Regions from separate parts of the Halomonas sp. IOP_6 genome, predicted to be linked through region 4. Evidence: predicted binding sites of a transcription regulator. Region 4 holds the regulator's gene; each other region holds the start of a gene.
What was found. The regulator LexA, encoded in region 4, represses DNA repair genes until DNA is damaged. The targets are predictions, from matches to a motif close to TACTGTNTANNTANACAGTA.
Positions count from the first base shown of each region.

Region 1: K7H08_RS04320 (LexA family protein) is a predicted target of LexA. The motif match lies at 3,701-3,720, and genes of this name have one in related genera.
Region 2: recN (DNA repair protein RecN) is a predicted target of LexA. The motif match lies at 2,986-3,005, and genes of this name have one in related genera.
Region 3: dinB (DNA polymerase IV) is a predicted target of LexA. The motif match lies at 3,892-3,911, and genes of this name have one in related genera.

Region 1 is NZ_JAIRBO010000002.1:156,182-163,628, reverse strand. It holds gene K7H08_RS04350 (heme lyase CcmF/NrfE family subunit) at 1-622, opposite strand, end outside; gene ccmE (cytochrome c maturation protein CcmE) at 675-1,184, opposite strand; gene ccmD (heme exporter protein CcmD) at 1,174-1,407, opposite strand; gene K7H08_RS04335 (heme ABC transporter permease) at 1,407-2,147, opposite strand; gene ccmB (heme exporter protein CcmB) at 2,162-2,860, opposite strand; gene ccmA (cytochrome c biogenesis heme-transporting ATPase CcmA) at 2,909-3,529, opposite strand; gene K7H08_RS04320 (LexA family protein) at 3,790-4,188, shown strand; gene K7H08_RS04315 (IMPACT family protein) at 4,216-4,842, shown strand; gene K7H08_RS04310 (sodium ion-translocating decarboxylase subunit beta) at 4,960-6,282, opposite strand; gene oadA (sodium-extruding oxaloacetate decarboxylase subunit alpha) at 6,295-7,447, opposite strand, start outside.
Region 2 is NZ_JAIRBO010000006.1:230,575-238,021, forward strand. It holds gene K7H08_RS13170 (RnfH family protein) at 1-156, shown strand, start outside; gene K7H08_RS13175 (outer membrane protein assembly factor BamE) at 179-628, opposite strand; gene fur (ferric iron uptake transcriptional regulator) at 701-1,153, shown strand; gene recN (DNA repair protein RecN) at 1,265-2,938, opposite strand; gene grpE (nucleotide exchange factor GrpE) at 3,140-3,769, shown strand; gene dnaK (molecular chaperone DnaK) at 3,940-5,874, shown strand; gene dnaJ (molecular chaperone DnaJ) at 5,985-7,139, shown strand; gene K7H08_RS13205 (DMT family transporter) at 7,341-7,447, shown strand, end outside.
Region 3 is NZ_JAIRBO010000002.1:102,255-109,701, reverse strand. It holds gene gabT (4-aminobutyrate--2-oxoglutarate transaminase) at 137-1,411, shown strand; gene K7H08_RS04105 (YkoF family thiamine/hydroxymethylpyrimidine-binding protein) at 1,594-1,842, opposite strand; gene K7H08_RS04100 (alpha/beta fold hydrolase) at 1,861-2,682, opposite strand; gene dinB (DNA polymerase IV) at 2,822-3,868, opposite strand; gene K7H08_RS04090 (protein adenylyltransferase SelO) at 3,972-5,447, opposite strand; gene K7H08_RS04085 (NAD-dependent protein deacetylase) at 5,495-6,343, opposite strand; gene K7H08_RS04080 (UbiH/UbiF/VisC/COQ6 family ubiquinone biosynthesis hydroxylase) at 6,459-7,447, shown strand, end outside.
Region 4 is NZ_JAIRBO010000015.1:32,622-40,068, reverse strand. It holds gene moaE (molybdopterin synthase catalytic subunit MoaE) at 1-405, shown strand, start outside; gene K7H08_RS17855 (ribonuclease J) at 442-2,040, opposite strand; gene purU (formyltetrahydrofolate deformylase) at 2,317-3,171, shown strand; gene K7H08_RS17845 (energy-coupling factor ABC transporter permease) at 3,257-3,928, shown strand; gene lexA (transcriptional repressor LexA) at 3,989-4,666, opposite strand; gene K7H08_RS17835 (TetR/AcrR family transcriptional regulator) at 4,994-5,671, shown strand; gene K7H08_RS17830 (L,D-transpeptidase family protein) at 5,649-6,170, shown strand; gene nagZ (beta-N-acetylhexosaminidase) at 6,252-7,262, shown strand; gene K7H08_RS17820 (hypoxanthine-guanine phosphoribosyltransferase) at 7,331-7,447, shown strand, end outside.

The DNA of each region.
Region 1 (7,447 bases), on a different contig from region 4:
AGGCAGCGTCTAAACGCCCACCTAGCAACGCAGCAATGGCAAATGCAAATACCACCGAGAAACCGACATACCCCATATACAGCATCGGGGGATGCACAACCAACCCGAAGTCCTGCAGCAGTGGATTAAGATCAGCCCCGTCTTGAGGCATATTCGGCAGTAGCCGCTCAAATGGATTGGAGGTCATCAAGATAAATAGTAGGAAGCCAACGCAGACCATCCCCATGACGCCTTGCACTCGCGCTACCATATCGCGAGGCAAATCACCGGAAAATACCGAAGCGGCATACCCCCAACCAGCCAGCATTAAGCTCCACAATAAGACCGAGCCTTCATGATTTCCCCACACGGCACTAAACTTGTAGTACCAGGGCAGTAGCGAGTTAGAATTGTTGGCGACGTTAGCAACGCTGAAGTCATCCAGCAGGTAACTGGCCGTTAGGCACAAATAGGCAATGGCAATAAAGAAGAACTGCCCTGTTGCCATGGGCTTGCCATAAGCCATCCATAGTGGACGCCGAGTAGCTGCCCCCGCCAGCGGCATCACAGCTTGTATCACGGCCATTAAAAGGGCAATGACCAGAGCAAAGTGGCCGATTTCAGGAATCATTTTGATGAACATGCGCGCTCCGAATTAGCAGTGGGCATAACCGCCTGCTTGACACGATAAGACATTAATAATCGCTTGCTTGGGGGGTGCCTTCCTGCTCCAAACGCTTACCCACCTCAGCCGCTTTTGCCTGATAATCTGCCGGGGAGTAACCTGCCTCTTCTAATGCTTGCGCCACTTCGGGCGGCATATAATTTTCATCGTGGCGGGCTAGGACTTTATCGGCATATAAGCGCCCATCTGTCTGAAGTTCTCCTACCACGACCACCCCCTGCCCTTCACGGAAAAGATCCGGCAGAATCCCGCTGTAGTAGACCTCCAAATCATCGACGTAATCCGTCACGGTAAACTCAACATCAAGGCTTTCAGGATCACGCGACACTGACCCCTCTTTAACCATTCCGCCCGCGCGAATCTGGCGTTCCATGGGTGCGTCGCCCTGAGCAATTTGCACCGGGCTAAAAAATAAATTGATGTTGGAGCGCAGCGCATAAAGTGTCAGCCCCACCGCTATCGCGGTTAATGAAACCAACCCTAAAATAACGAACAGCTTCTGTTTACGTTTAGGCGTCATTACGAACGTCCCTTTGAGCAGAGTTAACCGGTGCTTGCGCGGCCTGGGGATGGGCATTTTGGCGGCGCACACGGCGCTTCACGCCTTTCAGCAGTTGGCTGCGCTCGAGGCGCGCATGCCAAACTATCACCAGCATCAACAACGCAGTAATGCCCCAAGCAGCCCACACATAAAGCCCGTGGCCACCCATGGCAAAAAATTCATTAAGTGAGGAAAAAGCCATTATCTCACCTCCTCTACTAGCTCTTGCACCCAGCGCTTATTGGTTTCACGGCGCAGTATTTCACTGCGCGTACGCATCAGGGTTAACGCTATAAAAAAGCAGTAGAAACCGAGTACCATAATGAGCAGCGGTGCCCACATTTCCATGGGCATTGCCGAACGTCCGGTAATCGTAAACGAGGCAGGCTGGTGCAGGGTGTACCACCAGTCCACCGAATATTTGATGATCGGAATATTAATCACGCCCACCATCGCCAGCACTGAGGCTGCACGAGATCCGCTATCGCGACTACTGAAAGCGCCGCGCAGTGCAATGACACCTAAATACAAAAACAGCAAAATCAGCATGGACGTTAAACGCGCGTCCCACATCCACCAGGTTCCCCAGGTAGGCACGCCCCATACTGCGCCTGAAAAAAGTGCTACAAAGGTCATCGCCGCACCTAATGGCGCCATCACGGTGGCAGCCATATCGGCTACTTTGATTTTCCAGACCATAAATACCAAGCCTGAAATTGCCATTGAGACAAAAATGGATTGTGCTAGGAAAGCGGCAGGAACGTGGACATAGATAATCCGAAAGCTATTGCCCTGCTGATAATCCGCGGGAGCAAATACCAGCCCCCAAACGCTTCCCAGCAGTAACAGGAGCACCGCCGCTGCCCAGAACCAGGGCTGAAGCTTGGCGCTAATCGCGTAGAACCACTTGGGTGATCTCAGTTTATTTATAAAGGCCCACATGGTGTTTTCGTCCTTTAACCGTTGATGCTGATGCGTAGCGAGGCGGCAATAGCCCAAGGTGCTAGCATTAACGAAATCGCTAAAAGTGCGCCCAAAATAGCCAGATGCGCCGCGATACCATCGCCTAAAATAGCGGCCTGCACGGCGCCAGCACCAAAAATAAGCACTGGAATATAGAGCGGCAGCACCAGCAGTGACAGCAATACACCGCCGCGAGCTAATCCGACGGTCAGCGCGGCGCCAATCGCACCAATCAAGCTGAGGCTTGCGGTTCCTAATGCCAGCGATAGCGCTAAAACCATGTAACTACCGGCAGGAAGTGCCAACATGATACCTAAAATCGGCGCCATAAGTGCCAAAGGCAGTCCTGTCAGCAGCCAGTGAACAGCAACTTTGGCAAGGCTAAGCGCCGCCAGCGGCTGAGGGGCTAACAGTAGCTGCTCCAAACTGCCGTCGTCGTAGTCGCTCCGGAACAGACTATCCAGAGAAAGCAATGCCGCTAGCAATGCCGCCACCCACAGCAACCCAGGCGCTATTTCTGCCAGTAACTGGGGATCAGGTGAAATGCCGATCGGAAAGAGCGTAATCACTAAGGCAAAAAACACCAATGGGTTAAGCACTTCACCACGACGACGTAGCAACAGCGTTAGATCTCGCTTAAAGGTGGCACTAATGGCAACCATGAGCCCACCGGAGGGCGCATGCATCGACATTTCTGGGATGCCTGTCGTGGCGTGTGAGCTTGGCAACACTGTCTCCTTCTACCCCAGTTGAACGCGCCTAAGCACGGATGATGCGGTTAACTCATGATGTGTCGTCACTAACACACAGCCTCCCGCGTTGGCATGCGCAACAAGCTGCGCTTCTAGTGCTGCCACTCCGTGGCGATCAATTGCTGTAAAAGGTTCATCCAGGACCCACAATGCCCGCTTAGTAAGCGTCAGTCTCGCAAGGGCAATTCGCCGCTGCTGTCCAGCAGAAAGCTGCCCTGCGGGTACATCCTCAAAGCCACTCAGCCCAACCTGTTCCAGCGCTTTTTCACGCTGACAATCGTCGCCTTTTTCGCCGCTAAGCGCTTGGTACCACGCTAAGTTTTCCAGCGGAGAAAGACCCGCTTTTATGCCAGGGGCATGTCCTAAATAGAGTAGATTGGCGAGAAAATGTTCACGCACCTTGCGCATTGAGTCGCCATTCCAATAAATGTCGCCATGGTAGTCGCTCAACTGGCCTGAGAGAATTTTCAACAGTGTCGTTTTTCCGCTCCCGTTAGGGCCTTCGATGCGCACTATTTCGCCACGTTGAATATCAAGATCTAGCCCCTCAAACAGCCAACGATCATCGCGTTCACAGGCTAGCTGTCGGGCTTGTAGGCAGAGGCTCAAGGATATCTCCAGGCACGTAGATTTTGCGTCGAACTCTACACGGAAAGCCCCTTTCTCGCCAGTCGCTCTCTGCGGTCTGGGGTCGCATCACATTTCAACCAATCTTCGCTTAAGAACAATAGACAATGCAGAGCACTAGCACTGTATGCAAAAACAGGTCTATACTACAAACACTGTATGAAAAAACACTACCGATTATAAACACAGCAATCTGCTCAATTACACGCCTAGGGAGCGGGCGCTGCATTGGAGAAAACTGCATGACGATGACAATGCCAACACCCTTGAACATAACTCAACATGCGCTATCTCAAACAGCGTCGAATACAGGTCGCCCTATTTATTCGGCACCTCGTGTAACGCGGCGCAACACGTATGCGCTTCGCGTGCGTGGCAACAGAATGCGTGAATGCAATCTATTCGACGGCGATGTCATCATTATTCGCCGTTATCAGCACGGTAGCCATCAAGAAACCGCTATCGCGACGATTAACCAGCGAGAAGTTGCCCTAAAGCAACTTTCAATTAGTCGACTTGGCGTTCACTTATGGCCCGAAGATGCAGCCATGCCTGCCGTCTTCCTGCATAATTGTGATATTCAAGTGCTGGGAATGGTGATGGGCGTCGAGCATGGCGCTAACAACACTCGGCACCACTAATTCGCCACCCGCTTTAGGGAGCATCGATTGCGTTACCGAGTTCCAGACCTAGCACCCGCCACATGGCATACCGCTGAAATTGAGGTTGAAAAAAGTCGTTTCCTCACGTGGATATGCCATGCACCCAGCACAGCTGACTATTATGCAATGCTGCAGGCAGCAAAAACCGCTCATCCCAACGCAAGTCATCACTGCACGGCCTTTATTGCGGGCCCGCCAGGAGAGCAAACGCACATAGGGTTCTCTGATGATGGTGAACCCGGCGGCACAGCAGGCAGACCCATGTATCAAGCCTTGCTCGGTAGCCAGATGGGTGAAATAGGCTGCGTGGTGATTCGTTACTTTGGCGGCACCAAGTTGGGCACTGGTGGTCTTGCCCGGGCTTACGCACAGTCGGTTAACGCTGGGATTGAAACATTACCTACACGCGAAGTCGTCGAACGGGATAACTACCAACTGCGTGTCAACTTTGCCCATGAAGCAGTCGCGCGCGCTTGGTGTGACGAGCAGAAAATCCCCATCCAACAGGCAGAGTACGATGGCAGCGGCGTATGCCTCACGATTGGCTGGCCAAGAGATGAGGCCTTAAATTTCGCTACGCTTGAAAATCGCCTAAAGACAGCACTCGATATTCAAAAAGTGCCGCCACAATAAGATCATTGGTATCTCTGACAAAAAAACGCGACTTACGCGAGCAATTGCTCGGTAAGCCGCGTTTTAGTCGCTAACCATCACGTAACAATAACTGCGCAATGGCACTGCTAGCGGGTTCTAACCTAAATATTTAATCATCACACCCGCCGCAACGGCAGAACCGATAACACCTGCCACATTAGGGCCCATGGCATGCATCAGCAGGAAGTTATGCGGGTTCGACTCCAAGCCAACCTTATTAGCCACTCGCGCGGCCATCGGCACTGCCGAAACACCTGCGGCACCAATCAGCGGATTAATCGGCATTTTGCTGACCAGGTTCATCAGCTTCGCCATCAACACGCCTGCGGCCGTGCCAATACCAAACGCCACAATACCCAAGCCCAAGATACCCAGCGTTTCGAATGCCAGAAAGCTATCTGCCATCAGCTTGGAACCAACCGATAGTCCTAAGATAATCGTCACGATATTGATCAGAGCGTTTTGCGCTGTATCCGATAAGCGCTCAACCACACCGCACTCTCGCATCAAATTACCAAAGCAGAACATCCCTAATAGCGGCGCTGCATCAGGCAGGAAAAGCGCGACGGCAATCAATAACATCAGCGGGAAAACGATCTTTTCCAGCTTGGATACCGGACGCAGTTGCGTCATCTTAATTTGACGCTCTTTCTGGGTGGTCAGCAGACGCATAATCGGGGGTTGAATCAGCGGCACCAACGCCATGTAGGCGTACGCCGCCACTGCGATAGCACCCAGCAACTCAGGAGCCAATACGCTTGATACATAAATAGACGTTGGACCATCAGCACCGCCGATAATACCAATGGCAGCCGCTTGATTAAGCGAAAAGTCCATCACCCCCAGCGAGGTCAGCATCACAGCACCAAACAGTGTGGCAAAAATGCCAAACTGAGCAGCCGCTCCTAAAAAGAGCGTCCGCGGGTTAGCCAACAACGGGCCGAAGTCGGTCATGGCCCCCACGCCCATAAAGATAATCAGTGGCGCAATACCAGAGGCAATCGCTACTTTGTAGAAGTTATAGAGCATCCCATCGCTATAACCTACGCCAACCGCAATATCCTTTGCCGCACGTAATTGATCGGGAGCCGCTGCGTCGTGGGCAATCGCTTTAAGCGACTCTCGCCAAGCTTCCACACCACTTAATGGATCAAGGGTAGCGCCCAGTACGGAAGCTATCTGCTGCAGCACAGCAGGTTTTGCCACCTCAATCGCTTGGTCGAGCGCTGAGATTGCCAAGCCCGCCTCAGGGATATTGGCAAGAATGCCGCCAAACCCAATTGGCACCAGCAGCAACGGCTCAAACTTCTTGTGAATGGCAAGATAGAGCAGCCCAAGCCCTACCAAAATCATGGCCGCCTGACCAAGCTCAAGGTTATAAAGCCCCGAGCCCTCCCATAAGGTAATTAGTTTTTCCATTGCCAAATGCCCTTAAAGCTCGATCAGCGAATCGCCAACGGCGACGCTGTCACCCTCGCTGACGTTAACTTTCGATACGGTACCGGCACTACTGGCGCGCACTTCGGTTTCCATTTTCATGGCTTCCAAAATAATCACCACATCGCCATCCGCTACTTGGTCACCAGGGCGTACATTGACCTTGAAGATATTGCCAGCAAGCGGTGCATCAATGCTTTCTCCACTAGGTGCAGACGTTTCCTCTTTGGGTGCGTTAGTACTCACTGCCGCCTGTTCCTGCACCGCGCCTATCTCGCCACCTTCAGACACTTCCACTACAAACGCTTTGCCATTGAGCTTAACGGTGTACGTTTCCGGGCCACTCGAGACCACTGGCGCTTTGCTTTCGGCTTTTGCTGGTACGTTAGTGCTTTTCGCTTCAGCCACTTGGGGGGCAGGTTCGAAGGCATCCGGGTTGTCACGGTTTTTAAGGAATTTCAGACCAATTTGCGGGAACAGTGCGTAGGTCAGCACGTCGTCTACTGTCTGCTCGCCGCTGGCAATACGAATGCTGTCTGCGCTCGCCTTCTCTTTAAGCTCGGTCGCTAGTCGGTCCATTTCTGGTGACAGGTTATCTGCCGGGCGACAGGTGATCGGTTCACCACCTTCGAGCACGCGTTTTTGCAGCTCTGCATTAAACGGCGCGGGCGCGGAGCCGTACTCACCTTTTAGCAGCGCCTGAACTTCTTTGGAGATGGACTTGTAACGCTCACCCATCATCACGTTCATCACTGCTTGGGTACCCACAATCTGGGAAGTTGGCGTCACCAGCGGAATAAAGCCAAGGTCTTCGCGTACGCGGGGGATTTCATTCAACACATCGTCAAGCTTATCGCCGGCGCCCTGCTCTTTAAGCTGGCCTTCCATGTTGGTGAGCATGCCGCCAGGCACCTGGGCAATCAAAATGCGTGAGTCAATACCGCGCAACGAACCTTCAAACGCCGCATACTTTTTGCGCACTTCACGGAAATAGCTGGCGATATCTTCCAACAACTCCAGGTCAAGACCGGTATCGCGATCGGTATCTTTGAGCATGGCCACGACAGATTCAGTCGGACTATGGCCATACGTCATGGACATGGAAGAGATCGCAGTATCGACATTATCGATCCCCGCCTCGACGGCT
Region 2 (7,447 bases), on a different contig from region 4:
GAACAGGCACCGCTGGGAATTTTTGGCAAAGCGCTGCGCCAGCCTGAAAAAGAAGCGCTGCGCCCAGGAGATCGTGTTGAGGTCTACCGCCCATTGGAGATAGACCCCAAAGCTGCTCGCCTAGAGCGGGCAAAGCGTCAAGCCAGAGGCGAGTAACTTATTCGGAAGACATCACTGGCTATGGCGCTGTGGCATTTTCTGACGTAGGTACTCGTTGGCTAGGTGCGTTGATGCCGGTGATTGGATCTGCTGTTTCTGTTGCAGGGCCTGCGCCGGTATCCGTGCTGACCGGCAGATCGCTAGAGAAATCACCTTGCTGTTCAACGTTCACCAGACGCCCCATGTTATCGAACGTGAGGGTTACACGCCGCTGCTCAACACCCGCGTACGCTTTATCAAGACGGTAAACGTAATCCCATTCTCGCGTGTCAAATGGGGCTTCCAGCAACGGGCGACCCATCACATAAGTGACTTGCTCTCGGGTCATTCCTGGCTGTAATTGGCTGACCATTTCTTCGGTCACCAAGTTGCCCTGAGGGATGTCGCGCTTGTAAACGCCAACGTAGCTGCAGCCGCTAACAACGGTTAGGGCAACGGAAAGAGTAATGATACGAGTCAATTTTTGCATTTGAGCCTATTCTTCACTATCGTGGTTTCGGTCGATCATACCCGACCTAACCTGTTACTGCGAAGAGCAACCATGGCCGATCAGAACCATGAACTGCGCAAAGCCGGGCTGAAAGTGACCCTGCCGCGCGTCAAGATCCTGCAGATTCTCGAAAATGCTTCGGGTCAACACCACCTTAGCGCAGAAGAAGTGTACAAAACACTGATTGATGCGGGCGAGGATGTTGGCTTGGCTACCGTGTACCGCGTGCTGACTCAGTTTGAATCAGCAGGCTTGGTGATCCGTCATAATTTTGATGGTGGCCACGCGGTGTTCGAGATGACTCAAGAAGACCACCACGACCATATGGTGTGTTTAGAAAGTGGTGAAATCATTGAGTTTGTCGATGAAATCATCGAGCGACGTCAGCAAGAGATCGCCGAAGAGCACGGCTATGAACTTGTGGACCATGCCCTGGTGCTTTACGTACGCCCCCGTGGGTCGGACGTAACCCGACAGGACAGCGGCCCCACAAATAAAAAATAGTCGCGCTAAATAAAATGCCTCTAGGGTGCGAGTGATGACTCATTCGCGCCCTAGGGGCGTTTTTTATAGTATGTGGCGTTTGCTAGCGCGTTATCGATTGAAAAAAAGCGTTTAGTGCGGTGGCCGTTGGCTAGCGTGCAGCATTTCGCGGGCGTGGGCGAGTGTTTGGTCAGATAGCGTTACACCGCCCAGCATGCGGGCGAGCTCGCTAATCCGACCACGCTCGTCTAGCAGGGCCATATGGGTCAGCGTGCTATCTCGTTTGGCACGTTTTTCAATATGCAGATGCTGATGCGCCTGAGCGGCGACCTGAGGCAGGTGGGTGACGGTCATTACTTGACCGTTTTCGCCGAGCTTGCGTAGCAGTTGACCGACAATTTCGGCCGTCGCTCCCGAGATACCCACGTCCACTTCATCGAAGACCAGGCTGGGAATAGTGGAGTGGGAGGCGGCCACCACTTGAATAGCAAGGCTGATGCGCGATAATTCACCGCCCGAAGCCACTTTGGTTAGCGGCCTAGCAGGCTGGCCTGGGTTCGCGCTAATCAGGAATTGGACGTGGTCCAGGCCTTCTGGCGTAGGCGTTTCACGCGGGGTAACGTCCACGTCAAAACGTGCTTTACCCATGGCCAAGAACCCTAGCTGTTGTTGTACTTCTTTGCCCAAGCGAACGGCGGCTTTTTGTCGCGCCTCGCTTAGTTGTTTGGCATCGCTGCGATAGCGCTCGCGGTATTCAGACACTTGGTTGCTTAACGACTCCAGGTCGTCGTCGCTGGCTTCTAGCAGTTCGACTTCCTGGCTGAGCCGGGCATGCAGCGCGCAAATCTCTTCCGGGGCAACGTGATGCTTGCGGGCAATACGGTGGACATCGCCAAGCCGTTCTTCTACCCAGGCTAGGCGTTCCGGGTCTAGTTCGGTAGTACTGGCAAGACGATTTAGCTCGCTTGAAGCCTCCTCTACTTGAATGCGCGCATCGCTAAGCATGGCCAAGGTATTGGCCAGTGTGCCTTTGTCACTGCCGGGTAGCGCGCTTAAATGGGCATAGGCTTGATTTAACAGCGACAGAGCGCCACCTTCATCGCTCGCGCAGCAATCGGCGGCAAACTGGGTTTCACGCAGCGTCTCTTCCGCATGGGCGAGAGTATGCTGCTCTTCTTCTAACGTTTGCAGCTCACCCTCTGCCAGTCCCAGTTGATCTAACTCTTCTACTTGGTAGCGCAGCAACTGCCGCTTTGCCTCAACTTCACTGCCTTCTTCGCTGAGTTTTTTTAATCGCCGCCGGGCGCTGCGCCACTCGCGGAAGGTTTCAGCCAACTGCTGGCTACGCTCACGTAGCCCGGCATAATCATCTAGCAGGGCGAGATGGGTTTCTTCACGCATAAGTGCCTGATGAGCATGCTGTCCATGGATTTGAATCAGCTGCTCGCCCAGCGATTTTAGGTCGGCGATGGTGGCAGGGTGGCCATTGATCCACGCTTTGGAGCGACCGCTGGCTGTAACCACACGGCGCAGCAAGCACTCTTCAGCAGGCAGCTCGCGAGCAGTCAACCACTCTGTGGCAGCGGGTAGATGTTGAATATCAAAACGAGCGGAAAGGTCGGTGCGCTCACGCCCATGGCGCACGCTGCCAGCGTCGGCACGCTCACCCAAACATAGGCCAAGTGCCCCGAGTAAAATCGATTTGCCTGCCCCAGTTTCCCCGGTAATCGCCGTCATACCACGGGTTAGGTCGAGTTCAAGGCGGTCAACAATAGCGTAATCTTGGATTGCTAGCTGCGTGAGCATAAGGCCTCCTGAGGCGGTGCGGCACAGAAGCTGGATACTTATCCAATAATTGTTGTTTTATACAGTAGTCTATAACTCACTTCAATGCCCCTCTTGAGATGGCTTTTATGGCCCCCATATAGCGTCCATACGTGGTTAATACTCGTTACTTAACCGAGGTGGCCGTTAATGCCACCGCTGCATACTTTTCAGGAGCTAGGCATGGCAAAAGAACCGCAAACCCCATTAGAAGATGAGTTGGCCCGCCAAGAGCAAGAAGCGGAAGTCACCGAGCAAGCGGCTGAAGAGCGCCTGGTCGAGGGTGAGCTGGAAGGCTTGATCGAGGAAGACGCTGCGTTAGAGGGCGGCGTGGGAAACCCAGAAGCCGATATGCTAGCCGCTCAGGTGGAAGAGCTTGAGCAGAGCTTGGCGGAAGCTAAAGACCAAGCGCTACGTGCCGCTGCTGAAGCTCAAAACGTGCGTCGCCGAGCTGAGCAAGAAGCTGAAAAAGCGCGCAAGTTTGCTTTAGAAAAATTTGTTAAGGAGCTATTGCCCGTTGTTGATAGTCTGGAAAAAGCCCTAGAGAGCATGGAAGACGGAGCCTCTGACGTACATCGTGAGGGCGTTTCCATGACCCTCAAAATGCAGTTAGGCGTATTGAATAAATTTGGCGTGGAAAGCGTTGAACCCCAGGGTGAGCCCTTCGACCCGCAGGTTCACGAAGCGATGGCGATGGTGCCGAATCCCGAGCTTGAACCCAATACCGTCATGGACGTGATGCAGAAGGGTTATTTGCTTAACGGCCGCCTAGTTCGCCCCGCGATGGTGGTAGTTAGCCAAAAAGCCAATTAAGCATTGGCTGACGCAAAGCAAAAAAAAGCCCCTTGAAATGCTGCAAGCGGCCCCCAAATAAAGGGCAACCCGCGGGAAAACCCGCAAACGCTTTAAATTTCAAAAAGCAGATTTTTTGACATCAGCTTTCAAACATCAGTTTTGTAACAACCGAATTCGAGGTTTTTGCTATGGGACGCATTATTGGTATCGATCTGGGCACCACCAACTCTTGTGTGGCAGTGCTCGATGGTGACAGCGCTAAAGTCATTGAAAATGCCGAAGGCGGCCGCACTACGCCTTCCATTATTGCTTACACCGACGATGGTGAGACGCTGGTAGGCCAGGCGGCAAAACGTCAGGCCGTCACCAACCCTGAGAACACCCTTTACGCGATTAAGCGCCTGATTGGCCGTCGCTTCAAAGATGATGTCGTACAAAAAGACATCAAAATGGTGCCTTACAAAATCGCCGAAGCCGATAACGGTGATGCCTGGGTTGAAGTAAAAGGCAAAAAAATGGCGCCGCCGCAGGTAAGTGCGGAAGTGCTGAAGAAAATGAAGAAAACTGCCGAAGACTACCTCGGTGAAGCGGTAACTGAAGCGGTCATTACCGTACCGGCGTACTTTAACGACAGCCAGCGCCAGGCCACGAAAGATGCGGGCCGTATCGCCGGTCTTGATGTTAAACGCATCATTAACGAGCCGACCGCTGCTGCATTGGCCTACGGTATGGACAAATCCCGTGGTGATAAAACCATCGCGGTATATGACCTGGGTGGCGGTACTTTCGATATCTCTATTATCGAAGTGGCCGACGTTGACGGCGAAACCCAGTTTGAAGTGTTGGCCACCAATGGTGACACCTTCCTGGGCGGCGAAGACTTCGACTTGGCGCTGATCAACTACTTAGTTGACCAGTTCAAAGCGGACAGCGGTATGGATCTGTCTGGCGACAACCTCGCTATGCAGCGTCTGAAAGAAGCGGCTGAGAAGGCTAAAATTGAGCTTTCCAGTGCCCAGCAGACAGACGTTAACCTGCCGTACATCACCGCTGACAACACTGGCCCGAAACACCTTAACGTGAAGGTGACGCGTGCCAAGCTGGAGTCGCTGGTTGAAGATCTGGTACAGCGCTCGCTCGACCCGTGCAAAATGGCGCTGAAAGATGCTGGTTTGTCTGCATCTGAAATCGACGAAGTGATTCTGGTCGGTGGCCAGACGCGTATGCCGATGGTGCAGAAGAAAGCCGCTGATTTCTTCGGTAAAGAAGCGCGTAAAGACGTCAACCCAGATGAAGCGGTTGCTGTTGGTGCGGCGATTCAGGGCGGTGTTCTTGGCGGCGACGTAAAAGATGTACTGCTGCTGGACGTGACGCCGTTGACCCTGGGTATTGAAACCCTGGGTGGCGTAATGACGCCGCTGATCGACAAAAACACCACCATCCCCACGAAGAAGACGCAAACCTTCTCCACGGCGGATGACAACCAAACGGCAGTGACGATTCACGTCGTTCAGGGTGAGCGTAAGCAAGTCTCGCAGAATAAATCGCTGGGTCGTTTTGATCTTGCCGATATTCCGCCAGCGCCGCGTGGTGTGCCGCAGATTGAAGTGGCCTTCGACCTGGATGCCAACGGCATTCTAAACGTGTCGGCCAAAGATAAGGCGACCAATAAAGAGCAGTCTATCGTCATTAAAGCGTCCAGCGGTCTCACGGATGAAGAGATCGAGCAAATGGTACGCGATGCGGAAGCTCACGCGGACGAAGACAAAAAGTTCGAAGCGCTAGTGCAGCTGCGTAACCAAGCAGATGGCATGATTCACGCCACTCGCAAAACTGTGCAGGAAGCCGGCGATAAAGCGACCGATGACGAGAAACAAGCCATCGAGACCGCGATCAGCGAGCTGGAAGAAGCAGTGAAGACTGACGATCAGGACAACATCCAGCAGAAGCTGGACGCGCTGACCGAAGTGTCTGGCCAATTGGCGCAGAAAATGTACGCCGAGCAGGCAGAAGCTGCTCAGCAGGCGGACGGTGAAAGTGCTGAAAATGCCAGCACCAAGCCAGAGGATGACGTGGTTGACGCTGAGTACGAAGAAGTCAACGACGACAAAAAGAAACAGTAAATCACCTCTATCTGCTAAGGAATGCGGTGGCGCGGGAGACAACTCCCGCGTTGCTGTTTCCGAAGTAGACGCCTAATTAAGTGCGTAGCTAACCAGGAGGCGTAGGACCCATGTCCAAACGCGATTATTACGAAGTCCTGGGTGTCGAAAAAGGGGCTGATCAGAAAGAGATCAAAAAGGCCTATCGCCGCTTGGCGCAAAAATTCCACCCTGATCGAAACCCGGACGATAACACTGCAGCGGAAAAATTCCGTGAGGTGTCAGAAGCGTACGAAGTCTTAAGCGATGGCGAAAAGCGCGCGGCGTATGACCAATTTGGTCACGCCGGTGTTGACGGCCAGGGCGGCGGCTTTGGCGGTGGCGGGTTCGGTGGTGGTGGCGCTGGCGACTTCAGCGACATCTTCGGCGATGTGTTTGGCGATATCTTTGGTGGCGGTGGTGGCCGTCGTCGTGGCCCTAACGCCCCCGCGCGTGGCAGTGATCTACGCTACAACTTAGAGCTGGATCTGGAAAACGCCGTTTCCGGCACAACCGTTGATATCCGCGTGCCACGCCATATCGAATGTGACCGCTGCGATGGTGAAGGTGCTGAGCCTGGTTCTAGCAAAGAAACCTGTCCCACGTGCCATGGCCACGGCCAAGTGCGTATGCAGCAAGGCTTCTTCGCGGTTCAGCAAACTTGCCCGACCTGTCACGGCAGTGGTCAGCACATCAAAGTGCCGTGCCACAAGTGTAACGGTGAAGGCCGCGTGCGGGAAACGCGCACGCTATCGGTGAAGATTCCGCCGGGAGTGGATACTGGTGATCGCATTCGTCTGAATGGCGAAGGTGAAAGTGGTATTAACGGTGGCCCGCCTGGTGACCTGTATGTTCAGGTGTCGATCAAGCCACACCACATCTTCCAGCGTGATGGCAAACACCTGCAGTGTGACGTGCCGATCAACTTTGTTGATGCTGCATTAGGTGGGGAGCTAGAAGTACCCACGTTAGATGGCCGTGTGAAGTTGAAGATTCCACCGGAAACTCAAACCGGTAAACTCTTCAGGCTGCGCGGTAAAGGTGTGAAGCCGGTACGCGGCGGCGCCCCTGGCGACTTGCTTTGCAAAGTGGTGCTGGAGACGCCGGTCAATCTCAATGACGAGCAGAAAGACCTGCTTCGTCAGTTGCAAGAGAGCTTTGACGGCAGCAATAGTCACAGCCACTCGCCGAAGAAAACAGGTTTCTTCGACAGTGTGAAGAAGTTTTTTGAAGAGATGAAGCCGTAACGGCGATTCACTTCACAGCACATCAGCGCCCCGATACTTTCAAGTTTCGGGGCGTTTTTGTTGATTGCTTATCGCTAACTCATTGTGTTGCATAGTGTAAAATAGCGGGTCTGATGGGCTTATCGTTTAATCGCTAACCGATACCCTTTTAAAGCGTGGATTATTTGCACATAACTTATTTGCACATAAGGACGAGGGCAAATGCTAGCGGATGAAGAGTCTCGCTCTGGGTTGGGCATTGGGCTGCGGGTGCTTTCCGGCGTGCTGTTTACCGGTATGTTGGTGTGTATTAAAGCGGTGAGTGACGA
Region 3 (7,447 bases), on a different contig from region 4:
CTGTCGCCTACTGTCCATTACCCCCGTTTTATCGTCTATATAACGAATTTGAAACAATGACGACCGAACCTGTCACATAAGCAGTGACACTGCACATTTCTCACAGGCAACATCCAACATCCAAAGGAGTTGAGCCATGAGCAACGCCGAGCTAAACGAACTGAAGCAGAAGTATGTCGCGGCGGGCGCCGCTAGCCCCGCCACTGCTTTTGCGGATCGCGCTGAGAATGCTGAGATCTGGGACGCCGACGGCAACCGCTTTATCGACTTCGCGGGCGGTATAGGCGTTTTGAACGTAGGCCACCGTCATCCTAAAGTGGTTGCTGCGGTGAAAGCCCAGTTGGATAAGGTCATGCACACCTGCCAAACAGTGATGCCTTATGAAGGCTATGTAAAAGTTGCTGAAAAACTTAGCCACCTCGTACCGGTTCGCGGCCACGCCAAAGTAATGCTGGCTAACTCCGGTGCAGAAGCGTTGGAAAATGCCGTTAAAATTGCCCGCGCTGCCACCGGCCGCTCTAACGTCATTTGTTTTGACGGCGGTTATCACGGCCGAACGTTCTACACCATGGCCATGAACGGCAAAGTAGCCCCGTATCAAACCGATTTTGGCCCGATGCCTGGCACGGTATTCCGCGCGCCTTATCCGGTGTCCTACCACGGTGTCAGCGAAGACGAAGCCCTTCGTGGTCTGAAAATGACCCTGAAAACCGACGCCAACCCAAAAGACACTGCCGCGATTGTCTTGGAGCCGGTGCTTGGCGAAGGCGGTTTCTATCCTGCATCGAAAAGCTTCCTGGAGAAGATCCGCGAAATTTGCGATGAGCATGGCATGCTGATGATCATCGACGAAGTGCAGTCTGGCTTTGGCCGAACCGGCAAAATGTTCGCCATTGAGCACAGCGGCGTTGAGCCGGACATCATGACCATGGCGAAAAGTATGGCTGACGGTATGCCAATCTCTGCGATTGTTGGCACCGACAAGGTTATGGATGCCTCTGGCCCCAACTCTTTGGGCGGCACCTATACCGGCAGCCCCACCGCCTGCGCCGCAGCACTGGCCGTGTTGGAAGTATTCGAAGAGGAAAACATTCTTGAGAAAAGCCGAACGCTGGGTGAAAAGCTAGCGGCTCGTTTTGGCGAGTGGCAAACCAAGTTCGACTGCATTGATAATGTGCGCAACATGGGCGCTATGGCGGCATTTGAACTGGTCTCGAATAAAACGGATCGCACGCCCAATCCAGAACTTGCCGCAGCGCTGTGTAAGAAAGCCCGTGAGGAAGGGTTGATCCTGCTCTCCTGCGGCATGTACGGCAATACGATTCGCTTCTTGATGCCCGTCACGATTGAAGACAGCGTCCTCAACGAAGGGCTGGATATTATTGAATCCTGCCTGGAATCGCTGGTTTAAGGGGCTCTGATTCAAAAGGCCTATAACAGCTCGTAGCGGGGGTCTTTTGCCATGGCCGGAAAACAGTTCCCGACTTTTCCGGCATTCCCACCATCCTTGGTGGTCAGATGGCAAAAGTAGCGCCCAGGGATGGGGTTACAGCGCCCCCGCCTAGGGCTGTTTCGGCCATGCCAGCTCTCTACTTACCGAGGGCGTCGATCGCCTTCGAGGAAATTAGCTGTAAAAACCGCTTTTCCATGAGTCTCAAACGACCACTTCATCACATCGCTTAAAGCGGCCATCACCGCATCGAATTCCCCGAACACCTGGGTACTCATTCGATTAGGGTGAACTTCTAACCCTGTGGCTTCCAAACGTTTTACCACCTCTTTCACCACTGGCTTAAAATCATCGGCCAGCGGGTAATAGCTTAGCTGTACGGAAAGATACATCCTGCCTCCTTATGCGCTTTATGCGCGCTTACTGGCTCCCTGTGAAAAGCGCTGCCATGCCGCCAATATGGCCGCCCGCGTTTCATCAGGATGCTCCATAGGGAACATGTGAGTACCGGGAACCTCGCTGATAGCTAACCCACGACGCTGAAGCCGCTTGACCCGTGTGGGAGTGAGTAAATGCGACTCCTTCCCTGCCACCAAGTGGATCGGCACACCGACTCGACGTGGCAATCCCGACAGATGATCCGGCAGGTGGCGAAATATCTCCACCTCAATACCTGGGTCAAAGGTTAGCTCAGCGCTACCGTCATCCAGCAAGCGCGTGCCTGCTTCAATGTAGTCGTTCAATGCCTCTGGGGTAAAGCGGCGAAATAACCCACGGCGGCGCAGCGAGTCAGCCATGGCTTCTCGACTAGGCCACACACTGCGCCGCCCCTGAGTTTTACCAGCAGGGGTGATGCGGTCCATAAAACCAAATCGCTTCGCCGCTTTCATCACCCAGGCATCCGGCCCCAGCATCAACGGAGGGTCAAGCATAATGACGCCGCAGAAGCGTTCTGGCTGTTTATCTGCCGCCATGGCCATCAGCGTACCGCCTAACGAGTGACCAACACCCAATAACGGTGTGTCTGTAACCGGCAAGTAGCTCAACAGTTCATCGACTAAATTGCCCCAGTTATGGTTCACCGGATAATCCGGGTGATGACCCAATCGGTCCAACGGATGGAGGTCAAACGACTCCGCCAGCGGCTCCAGCAGCGTGCGATAGCTTAAGCCAGGAAAGCCATTCGCATGGGCAAACACTAAACGAGGGCGTTGGGTGGCATGGGCAGACATGGTTAGCTCGCAGGGTAAGAAGACAGGAAAGCAGCGTGGCAGCAGCACCCACGCTAGCTAGCAAATAAACAAACTATCATACGTCTGTTTTAACGCGCCTTTGTATGAGCGTCAATCGACATAAGTATTAACAGGCTAATTAAAACAGCGAGAGTTGTTGAACCGTGGCTTCTTCTGCCAAACGATAGCCCACGCCTAATAGCCGAACTGGCCTCTCCCCTCGCGCCCAACCAATAGTTAACAGGGATTCGAATTGATCCAGGTTAGGTGCGGGGTCGGCGTGTTCAACCGTGGTTTGGGTAAAGTCGTTAAATTTTACCTTTACCATTAACCCGCGCACGCCGGGCGCTGGGTCTAGTCTGGCATAGCGCTGCTCTAAGTCGTTGAGTAGGTCGGGTAATTGTTGGCGACAGGCTTCCAGAGAGGGTAAGTCTTGGGAGTAGGTTTGCTCGGTGCTGATCGATTTCCGCTCACGATGGGTTTTCACTGGCCGCTCGTCGCGCCCAAAGCTAAGCTCAAACAGTCGATGACCGAAACGGCCAAACTGTTCGACCAGCTCAGTGAGCGGGCGAGCCCGCAAATCCGCACAGGTTTGGATACCCAACCCCGCCAATTTTTCAGCCGTGCGTGGCCCTACGCCGTGAATTTTCTTGACTGGCAGTTGCTGTACAAAGCCATCGATATCGTTCGGCGTGATCACAAACAGACCATCGGGCTTGCGCCAGTCGCTGGCAATTTTGGCAAGAAACTTATTGGGTGCGACACCTGCCGAGACGGTAATGCCTACTTCCTGCTTAACCCGTTGGCGAATCGCTTCGGCCATGCGGGTGGCGCTGCCGTTGCACAGGGAAATATCAGTAACGTCTAAAAAGGCTTCATCTAGCGAGAGCGGTTCAATCAGTTCAGTCACATCGCGATAAATCGCAAATACTTGACGCGCCACCGCTTTGTATTTGGCCATATCACCGCGGATAACGGTCAAATGTGGGCAGCGTTTGAGTGCTTGCGCCATGGGCATGGCCGAGTGGATGCCAAATTCGCGGGCGGGGTAATTACAAGTAGCGACAACCCCGCGCTGCTCAACGCTGCCGCCTATCGCAATCGGCACATCGTTAAGCGCTGGGTTGTCGCGCATTTCAACCGCTGCGTAGAAGCAGTCACAGTCGCAATGAATAATTTTGCGCACAGGTTGCCCTTGCCTCCGCCCTTACCTGTAAATAATCACAGTTTACCACAAGCGCGATGTGAGCTATTACCGCCGTGATGGCTTACTTTTCAGCTTGGGCAAATCAAGTACCGCAAAACGTTCTTAATACCTGCTCGTTTTCCGTTGCGGGAGCTGCAAGGCGGCGTGCTTCTGCGGATTCATCAAAGGGCTGGGTGACCACAGCAAGTAAGCTGTGAAACGGCGCAAAGTCGCCCTCGTAAGCCGCATTGATAACTTCCTGAATTCGGTGGTTACGGGGAATCACAACTGGATTAGCACGCCGCATGGCGGCTAAGCGCTCGCTGTCTTGGCTGGCAACCTGTACTGCTTGCCACTTATCTAACCATGCCGCCAACTCATTGGGTTGGGTCGTCAGCGCCAGCAGTGCTTCCTTATGCGTTTCACTTGAGGTGCTGGCGAAGTGTGTCAGCGCATCAAAGGTAGCGGTCATATCCATCCGCCCCTGGTGCATCTGACTTTCCAGCATCTCCATTAGCGTTACCGCTTGGTCGCTGTCTGCTGCAAGGCCAAGCTTATCCGCATGCAGGCGGCGCTGCTCGGCATCAAACAGTGGCCCAAAGCGGCGGATGATATCGGTGGCCTGCTCGACGACGGTATCGCCCTCTTCGCGCATCAGCGGCAGCAGCGTCTCGGCAAAGCGGGCTAGGTTCCATTGAGCAATGGCGGGCTGGTTATCAAAGGCATAGCGCTTGCCTTGATCAATCGAGCTGTAGACTTTTTGCGGGTCAAACTGCTCCATAAAGGCACAGGGGCCGTAATCAATGGTTTCTCCGGCAATGCTGCAGTTGTCGGTATTCATCACGCCATGAATAAACCCAAGGCTCATCCACCGCGCCACTAGCGCCGCTTGGCGAGCAACCACCGCCTCTAACAAGGCTAAATAAGGATCATCTGCACTAGCGGCTTCGGGATAGTGGCGCTCAATCACATGGTCGGCCAGCGCTTTCAGAGCAGCTTCATCTCTGCGTACCGCAGCAAATTGAAAGGTACCCACACGAATATGACTGCTTGCCACGCGAGTAAATACTGCGCCGGGCTCAGGCAGTTGGCGCACGACTCGCTCGCCGGTAGAAACAGCGGCTAACGCACGGGTGGTGGGTACGCCCATTGCAGCCATAAATTCACTGACCAGATACTCCCGCAGCACCGGCCCCAGCGGCGAACGCCCATCACCACCACGGGAAAATGGCGTGCGCCCGCTGCCCTTGAGCTGAACATCGCGCCGTATGCCGTTCTGGTCGACGACCTCCCCCAGTAACAATGCGCGGCCATCGCCCAACTGCGGTACAAAGTTACCAAACTGATGCCCAGCGTAGCCCAGCGCCCGTGGCTCTGCGCCCGGCGGCAGCTGATTGCCACTAAACCACTGGGCAAGGGTGGCATCATCAGGCTTACTCTTCAGCCCTGTCTTAACTCCCAGCGTTTCTGCCAGGCGCTCATTAAATACAATCAGCGCGGGCCGGCTCACTGGCGTGGGCTGACAGGCCATCCACAGTGGCTCGGGAAGCGTTGCAAACTGGTGTTCAAATGACAGCACGGGCGACTCCGCTGTTGGTGACAATCGTTGCCTAATACCCTAGCACTTTAGTCAAGTAAACGCTGCTGCAAACAGCCGACAGCATGCTCTAACACTGGCGTTAACGGCGCACGCCACTGATGGGTTAATAGCGCATCGGCGCGAGTGACGCCCAGCGACAGCGAGGCCACCGGCAAACCCATGGCGTGGGCATCACGGCAGAAGCGGTAGCCGGAATACACCATCAACGAGGTGCCCACAGCCAACACGGCATCGGCGTTTTGCAGCCCTGCTTGGGCAGCCAAGCGCCGCGCTGGCGGCACCACATCGCCGTAATAAACAACCTGGGGCTTTAAGATGCCTTGGCAGCGCGGGCAATCCAGCACCTTAAACGTCGAAAAATCGGTTTCTAAATCCGCATCGCCGTCGGGCGCATGGTGGGCACCTAGCGCTGCAAAGCGCGGGTTCATCCTGGCCATTTCGCTGTGCATGGCGTGACGCATGAGTTGATAACCGCATGTCATGCACGCCACCATGTCTGCTCGCCCGTGCAAATCAATCACCTTGCTGGAACCTGCCCGCTGATGCAGACGGTCTACGTTCTGTGTCACCAGCAGTTCCACGTAGCCCATGCTTTCAAGCGCCGCTAGTGCACGATGCGCACCGCTCACTTGGGCTTCACGCATAGCTTTGAAACCGATCAGCGCCCGCGCCCAATAACGCTGGCGTACGGCAAGTGAGGCCATAAAATCGCCATGCTGTACCGGTGGCGGTCGCTTCCACTGCCCGTCGGCATCGCGGTAATCAGGAATGCCGCTGTCGGTGCTTACTCCCGCACCAGTAATCACCCACAGTTTAGGGTGGCGCTCAATAAACTCCGCCAGCGCTTCCCCCGCCTGCGCGATGCTATCTATCATTTCCACGGCCTGTGTCAATGGATCACCCTATGCAACACTGCGACAAGTAACCGATACTGTATGACAATAAAGGGTCATGCAATATGCCCTCGTTATTCAACGTAAGGAGTGTCTCATGCAGTGGGATCACGAGATTATCATTGTCGGCGGTGGCATGGTGGGTGCCGCGCTAGCGGCCCGATTAGGACATACCGGCATGTCGGTTGGGCTGGTAGAACGCGGCAGCGCTCCCACCCCGCTCAGCGGCGATTATGACCTGCGCATCTCCTCACTTAATGCCCGTTCGCTGGCGTTTGTAAAAGCGAGCGGCACCGTGCTTCCCGAAGAGCGCTGCTGCCCGTTTCGCCATATTGATGTCGCCAATCAGGATGGCTCCGGCCATTCGCTGTTTTCTGCCCAGGACAGTGGCATGGATGACTTCGGTATTTTTATCGAAAACCGTACCCTGCAATATGCGTTGTGGCAACGCTTAGAGAATCTTCCCAGCGTGACCTGCTACACCCAGTGCGCACCGCTCAGCACCATGGCGGCCAGCACCGGCCGCATGCTGGAGCTAGATAACGGCAAAACCTTAAGTGCCCGTTTGATTGTTGGCGCAGATGGCGCGCATTCGACGCTACGAGAACTTGCTGGCATTACCGTTAGTAGCTACGACTACCATCAGCGGGCGATGATTATTAACGTGGAAACCGAGCTCCCCCAACAGGATATTAGCTGGCAGTGCTTCACCCCCACTGGCCCGATTGCCATGCTTCCCTTACCAGGCCATCGTGCATCGCTGGTGTGGTATGACAGCGACGAAGCCACCAAAGCCCGTGAACAGCTCTCCAACGACGCCCTAAAAACGGCCATTGAAACAGCCTTTCCCAAGCGGCTAGGCAAGCTAACCCGTGTGGTCGCAAAGGCGAGCTTTCCAATTAGACGCCAGCACGCCAAACGCTATATCGGTAAGCGCTTAGCCCTGATTGGCGATGCCGCCCACGTGGTGCATCCGTTGGCAGGCCAAGGGCTGAATATTGGCCTGCACGATGCCGATACCCTGGCAGAGCTGATCATCAAAGGCCGCGACCCAGGTGACTCTATCAGCCTGCACCGCTTCGAATG
Region 4 (7,447 bases):
GGCTATGAAAGTGCGCTGCGCAAGCGCACCGATATCGGCGCTATTGTCACCTTCACGGGATTTGTGCGTGACTTTAATGAATCCCCTGATGTTATTGGGCTGACTCTTGAGCACTACCCAGGGATGACCGAGCGCACATTAACGCAGATTGGTGAGCAGGCCTATCGGCGTTGGGATTTACAGGCCGTGCGGATTATTCACCGCATTGGTGATTTGACGCCGGGAGACCCTATTGTGCGGGTGCTGGTGGCCAGTGCTCATCGCCGCGATGCTTTCCAAGCCTGCGACTTTATTATGGATTTTTTAAAAAACCAGGCGCCGTTTTGGAAGAAAGAGCACTCCCGTCAGGGGGCTTACTGGGTAAAAGAGCGGCATACTGATCAGCAAGCTGCAGAACGCTGGTAGACGATATTGCCAATAGCATTAATATCGCCAATGGCTTTAACTATCGCTAATGGCTTCTGAAGAGGGCATTTCGGTTGCCATTATTTGTAAATGTACGTCTGGCATGTGCTGTAGGTGATTGGCTAGCCAATGAATGAGCCTCGGTTGCAGTGCTTGACGCAAATCGGCCAATGTCTCTGCTGCTATTTCTAATAACTGATCATCTAGCCATTCGCTGAAACTATCTTCATCGAGTGGGCTGGTACCGCTGGCATCCAGCATCAAACGACCAATGCGGCACCAGCCAGTGTCGGTAGCCGTAACGGGAAGCGCTAAGAACAAACTGCCGCGCCGCGATGAATGAGAGCCGGTATCGAGCCCTGGATGAGGCACGACGCTGTTCTGATTAACGATGCAGGGCGGCTGGGGATAGCGTGCTTCGCAGCGTAAGCCTAGATTGTCGAACATCAACATGTCGCCATTTACCGGTGCGAGCGGGGCGTTAATACCGAGACTGGTGGCAATCTCTTGATGGGTAGCCTGATGGCGCGCCTCCCCATGCACCGGCAGCAATGTTTTCGGCCGAACCCATTGATACAGTTTTCTCAGCTCATCTTCGGCAGGATGCCCAGTAGCGTGTAATTCTGGGTGGTTCATCTCATCGAAAATTGACACCCCAAGCTGCACTAGGCGTTTTTTCAGTTGTTCAATAGGGCGCTCGTTGCCTGGTATGGCTTTGGCAGAAAAAATGATGCTATCGCCTGGCTCAAGATCCACAAACGGGTGCCTCCGCTGCGCTAAGCGTTGTAGTGCTGCACGTGGTTCGCCTTGGCTGCCCGTCGCAATAATCACCACCTCTTCTGGCGGCAGGTAGCCTAAGTCATGGGGCGGTACTAGCGGCGGAAAGTCGTCTAGATACCCTAGGCCCTTCGCGACACTCACCATGCGTTCCATTGAACGGCCCATCAGACTGACGCGTCGGCCGCACTGTTGGGCAGCAATCCCAATCGCTAATACGCGGGCGAGGTTGCTGGCAAAACAAGATACCACCACGCGGCCTTTGCACTGCTTCAAGGTGTGAGCGAGTGCTTTTGCAACATCGCCTTCACTGCCTGAATGGCCGGGCATCGGGGCGTTAGTGGAGTCGCCTACGACGAGGTCGATAGGCGCGAGCGCACGAAATTGAGCAGCGTTAATGGGCGAACCAATTAACGGGTTAGGGTCTAGTTTCCAGTCCCCGGTGTGTAGCACGCGATAGTCGCCTGCCTGCATTAGGATTGAGCAGCTTTCAGGAATCGAATGGGTAACTTGAAGGTAACGCAGCGTGAAGGGGCCGAGCTCCATTGCATCACCCGGTTCCACAACGTTTATAGCGGCGCTACTAAGCTGATGTTCTGCAAACTTATGGCGCAGCAATCCCGCCGCTAACGGCGTTGCAAAAATAGGGCAATTCCACTTAGGCCAGAGCCACGCCACGGCGCCAATATGATCTTCATGGCCATGGGTAATGTAGAGTGCCTTTGGGGTAATGTTGAGTGCTGCTAATGTATCTGTATTGGGCACCTGCAGTGGAGAATTAGGTAGATCTTGGCGAATCATCATGCCGCAGTCGACGGCGATCCACTCATCATCGTATCCATACAGCGTAAGGTTCATTCCAATTTCACCACACCCACCTAGCGGCAGTAGGCGCAGGGGAGGGCGACGGCGGGGACGAAGTTGAACGCGTGGTGGGTGCATCAGTAATGAAAAGCCTAAAAAGTAAGGCCTTAACTATACGGGAAGGCAGGGGCGGGTAACAATCATCGTGGCATTTGGCTGCGGTGCTTCCTTGATAAGCATAAGGTACACTATTTCGCCTATATACCGCTTACCTACCGCTGGTAGGTGCTTGTCGAACGTGCCGTTAAAATATGTCAAGAGTGTTTATTTATGTCTCATTATTACCGTTTGGTGGTTTCTTGCCCTGATCAAGTGGGCATTGTGGCGCGTGTCTCAAGCTTTATTGCTCAACAAGGTGGTTCTATCACTGAAGCAAGCCAGCATTCTGATCTTGAGACTGGCCGATTCTTCATGCGATACGAAATTTTGGCAGATTCGTTGGGTATGTCGGCGGAGGCGTTACGTAGTGCGTTTGAGCCGGTGGCTAAAGCCTTCAATATGCAGTGGTCGCTCGTCGATACTCAAAAGCGTAGGCGTGTGGTGTTGATGGTGTCGCGGGAGTCTCACTGCCTGGTTGATCTGCTTTATCGTTGGCAGGCTGGGGAGCTTGATTGCGATATTGTCGGGGTTATTTCAAACCATGAGGATATGCGATCACTCACTGAGTGGTATGGCATTCCTTACCATCATGTGCCCGTAGATCCTGATAACAAGCAGGTTGCTTTCGAGCAGGTGCAAACTCAGATTGATAGCGCAAGGGCTGACTGCGTTGTGCTGGCACGTTACATGCAGATTTTGCCACCTTCGCTCTGCTCACGTTACGCGGGACGGGTGATTAACATCCACCATAGCTTCTTACCCTCTTTTGCCGGTGCTAAGCCCTATCATCAAGCTTACCAGCGTGGCGTTAAGCTAATCGGTGCTACCTGTCACTATGTCACTGAAGAACTGGATGCTGGGCCGATTATTGAACAAGATATTCATCGGGTAAGTCATTGCCACACGCCAACGGATCTCGTGCGTTTTGGGCGCGATGTCGAAAAAGCGGTATTGGCGCGTGGTTTACGATGGCATTTAGAAGACCGAGTATTAATCCATGGCAATAAGACCGTGGTGTTCAGCTAAGCATGTTGTTTAGATACGCAGAGTTTTTAGTCAATTCAATTTTACAGCTGGCTTGTCGTTAGCTGACGGGTAGATAGGGGCATCCATGTCTTTCGCGCAAAGTGTTTTAGCTCCCTGGGCATTGTTGCTGACGTGGTTGGTATCGTTGAGCGTACTTGCATGGATGATATGGCTGCGCCCTTGGCGAGTACTGATAGGCGATGTGGCTCTTCAGCATCGGTGGTTAGCCGCGACGCTCGCTGTAGTGTTGATGTGGCAACTGCGTGCTCAGGCAGTCGATTGGCTAACCCTGCACTTAGTATTCACTGTCTTAATGACGTTGGTATTCAAAATGCCTCTCGCATTAATCAGCAATGTGCTGATTAATGTTGCGATGTCAGCTATTGGCCGCAACGAATGGGTGTTACTAGGCGCTAATGTATTGGTAACCGGCATTGTACCTGCGGTCATTACCGGTTTGGTATGGCGATGGGTAGATCGGCGCCTGCCGGATAACTTGATGATCTTTCTATTCGTATGCGGCTTTTTTGGCGCAGCGCTGGCAACACTGGCAGGAGGGTTGTCGGCGGTCTTGCTAATCATGGTGGCGGGTACCGACTCTGAAGCTGTGTACTTAGCCCAAGAGTATGCGCGCTTCTTACCCCTGTTAATGCCCTCCGAGGCTTTCATCACAGGGATGTTGCTCAGTATTTTATTGGTGTATCACCCGAGTTGGGTAGCTACGTTTAATGATCGTCGCTATATAGACTCTCAGTAACATTGCGATAGCCGGTGAGTATCTCTATCGAGTGCCTCACCGGCATTTACACTTACTCGCTTATCCCAGTGCTTGGCCGTTACCGCCACGTATGACACCAACTCCCACCCCTTCGATATCCAACTGCTGCGTGCGTAGGTCAATTTCTATGGGCGCAAAGTCGTTGTTTTCAGCAATCAGCGTCACCGTATGGCCCTGTCGTTTAAAGCGTTTTACAGTTACTTCATCTTCTAGCCTTGCCACCACAATCTGGCCATCACGAACCCGGTCGGTGCGATGCACGGCAAGAAGGTCGCCTTCCAGTATGCCAACATCCTTCATTGACAAGCCTCGCACCCGAAGAAGGTAATCCGCTTTGGGGGTAAAGTATTCAGCGGGGAGTGGGCAATAACGATCAATGTGTTCCGCTGCTAGAATCGGGCTTCCTGCGGCCACTTCGCCAATGACAGGTAAGCCATTGGGTAGTGGTTCTACGTTGGCGGCAGGCGCTGTTGCCGAGACATCACTGACATCCTGCGGTTCCTGATTAGGCAGTCGAATCCCCCGCGAGGTATTGCGAATGATGCGGATGGCACCTTTACGCTCAAGCGCTCGTAAATGCTCTTCAGCAGCGTTAGGGGAGCGAAAGCCTAGCGCTTTGGCAATTTCTGCGCGGGTTGGCGGATAGCCAAATTCAGACATCGTTTTAACAATAAAATCAAAAACATGCTGTTGACGAGCAGTAAGTGGACGCGACATAACAAACTCCAAAAAATTAAACAAGACAGTGGCTACATGTCGGCTTAAACAGTATGTGGTTAAGTATACAGTATGTTGCTCTGTCCAGTACATGCTAGAGCGTTTCGCTATGGCATGGGAGTCGTTATGCGAATGGTGTCAGGAGTGGAGATAAGAACGGTAAGTCTGAGGGGCTCTGTCGACGGAGCGTCTGATGGCAGGCGTTTGAATAGGGGCCTAGGGTGTATTTGAGCGTTGGGTAAAAAGCTAAAGATAAGTGATTGAGCCAAATAGCGTTATGGCATAGTATTTAACGATGTTTTAAACACTCGTTTTCTGGAGGGCGCTATGGCGCAATCTGATACGGTAACACGTATCCTCGATACCGCTGAGGTGCTGTTTGCCGAGCGTGGTTTTGCCGAAACATCGCTACGCAATATCACCAGTAAAGCGCGGGTCAATTTGGCGGCTGTCAATTACCACTTTGGTTCTAAAAAAGCGCTTATCCAAGCGGTGTTTGCGCGCTATTTAGACCCCTTCTCGCAACGTTTTCATACGGCGCTTGATGAGCTGGAAGCGCAGTACAACGGTGATGTGATTCCGCTTGAAGTGCTGTTGGAAACAATGGCAAGCACGGTGCTGGCAGTGCCTGCTGAGCGCAATAGCCTGAAGGTGTTTATGCGTCTGCTAGGGTTGGCGTATAGCCAGGCACAAGGGCATTTACGCCGTTATATCCAACAGCAGTACGGAGACGTATTTACCCGCTTTACTGAACTCGTGCGCCAGGCAACGCCAGATTTACCTGATGCTGAGCGTTTTTGGCGACTGCATTTCATGTTGGGCACCGTGATTTTTACGCTGTCGGGTCTAGATGCGCTGCGAGACATTGCTGCGAAAGACTATAATGAGCAAGTAACCGTCAGGGATTTGGTAAGACGTTTACGCCCTGTCGTGGTTGCTGCCATGAATGCTCCGCTACCGCCTGCTGCTGATGAAGGACATTATGCGAACGCCCACGCTAGCTGAACTACCCCCGCAGAATGGTGGTTGGATAGACATCAATATCAAACAGCAGCAGCTATGCTGGTGGCAAGGGCGTACGCTGCAGTACACGTGCTCTGTATCCACCGGTGAGAAAGGTGTAGGACAGCAGGAAGGTAGTGGTCAAACCCCCCTGGGATGGCATTATATCCGCGCATCGATAGGGGGCGGTTTAGCTGATAATGCTGTTTTTCGGGGGCGACGGTGGACTGGGGAGGTGTTTACGTCGGCGCTTGCGGCGGAATTCCCTCATCGTGATTGGATATTAACGCGCATTTTGTGGCTCTGTGGTTTAGAGAGAGGAGTGAATCGCGGCGGGGATGTCGACACTCAGCGTCGCTTTATCTACCTTCATGGCACGCCACCTGATCAACCGATGGGTGTGGCTGCTTCACATGGGTGTATTCGGTTGCGCAATGACGATCTGCTTTATCTTTTTGAGCATGCGCCGCCGGGCACACCTGTTTGGCTTCATAATGGCTAAGCGTAGGCAGCTTATTATTGATTTTTTGACACGAGAGATTGATCAACTAAAATTGACGGCCCTTTTGTTGGATCCATCACAATGACTCAATCTTTAGGCCCGGTCATGCTTGACCTTGAAGGGCCGCGATTAACCAAAGCTGAAAAACATCTTTTGATGGACCCTGCTGTGGGCGGTGTCATTTTATTCGCTAGAAATGTCGAGAATGCTTACCAGGTTAGAAAGCTTTGCAGTGATATTCGTCGTGTTCGCGGCGAGCTGTTACTTGGTATTGATCAAGAAGGCGGTCGCGTTCAGCGAATTAAAGAAGGCGTTACTCGCATGCCAGCCATGGCACGCATTGGTGATCAATTCGCTGAGGATTCGGCATCCGGTCTTGCACTAGCAAAAGATGCGGGTTGGTTGCTGGGGATGGAAATGGCTGCTTGCGGTCTGGATATCAGCTTTGCGCCTGTTTTAGATGTCGAAAGTGGCATCTCTAGCGTTATCGGTGATCGTAGCTTCAGCACCGACCCTGCACACGTCGCTGCGCTGGGTCAGTGTTTTATCAACGGTTTGCATGAAGCGGGTATGGCGGCGGTAGGTAAGCATTTTCCTGGCCATGGTGGCGTTGCCGCTGACTCCCATGTGGCGTTACCTGTGGATGACCGTCCGCTGGCGCTTATTAAACAGCGCGATCTTGTTCCGTTTAGCCAGCTTGCTACTCAGCTTGATGGTGTTATGCCTGCCCATGTTATTTATAGTGCGTTTGACTCACGTCCTGCTGGCTTCTCACCTAGCTGGTTGGGAATGTTAAGAGAGTCCCTGGGGTTTAAAGGTTGTATCTTTTCAGATGATTTAAGCATGGCGGGTGCTCATGAAGCGGGTGACCCGAAGGAGCGCGCCAGTGCTGCCCTTGCCGCAGGATGCGACATGCTATTGGTCTGTAATGACCGCTCTGCAGCGTTAGACGTTGTTGAAGCATGCCAAGGATTACACAGCAAACGACCAATCAAGCTACGCTATGGGCGAGCCCGTCCAGATGTGGATGCGCTAACGGCGCTTGGCCGCTGGCGTCGTACCCATGCCAAATTAGAAGCGTTGGCGAACTAACCCCATCTTTTCTTAAATTATTTCGTTTTTAAGTCACTGACTAGTTAACCTCTTCTTGGAGTAACCCGATGTCCAAACTGGATAAAGAGGCGCTTGAGTCGCTTGACTCAATGCGTGAGCTGATGGATAACGCTGACTGCTTAATTTCTCAAGAACAAGTTGAGCGCGCACTGGATCGAATGGCC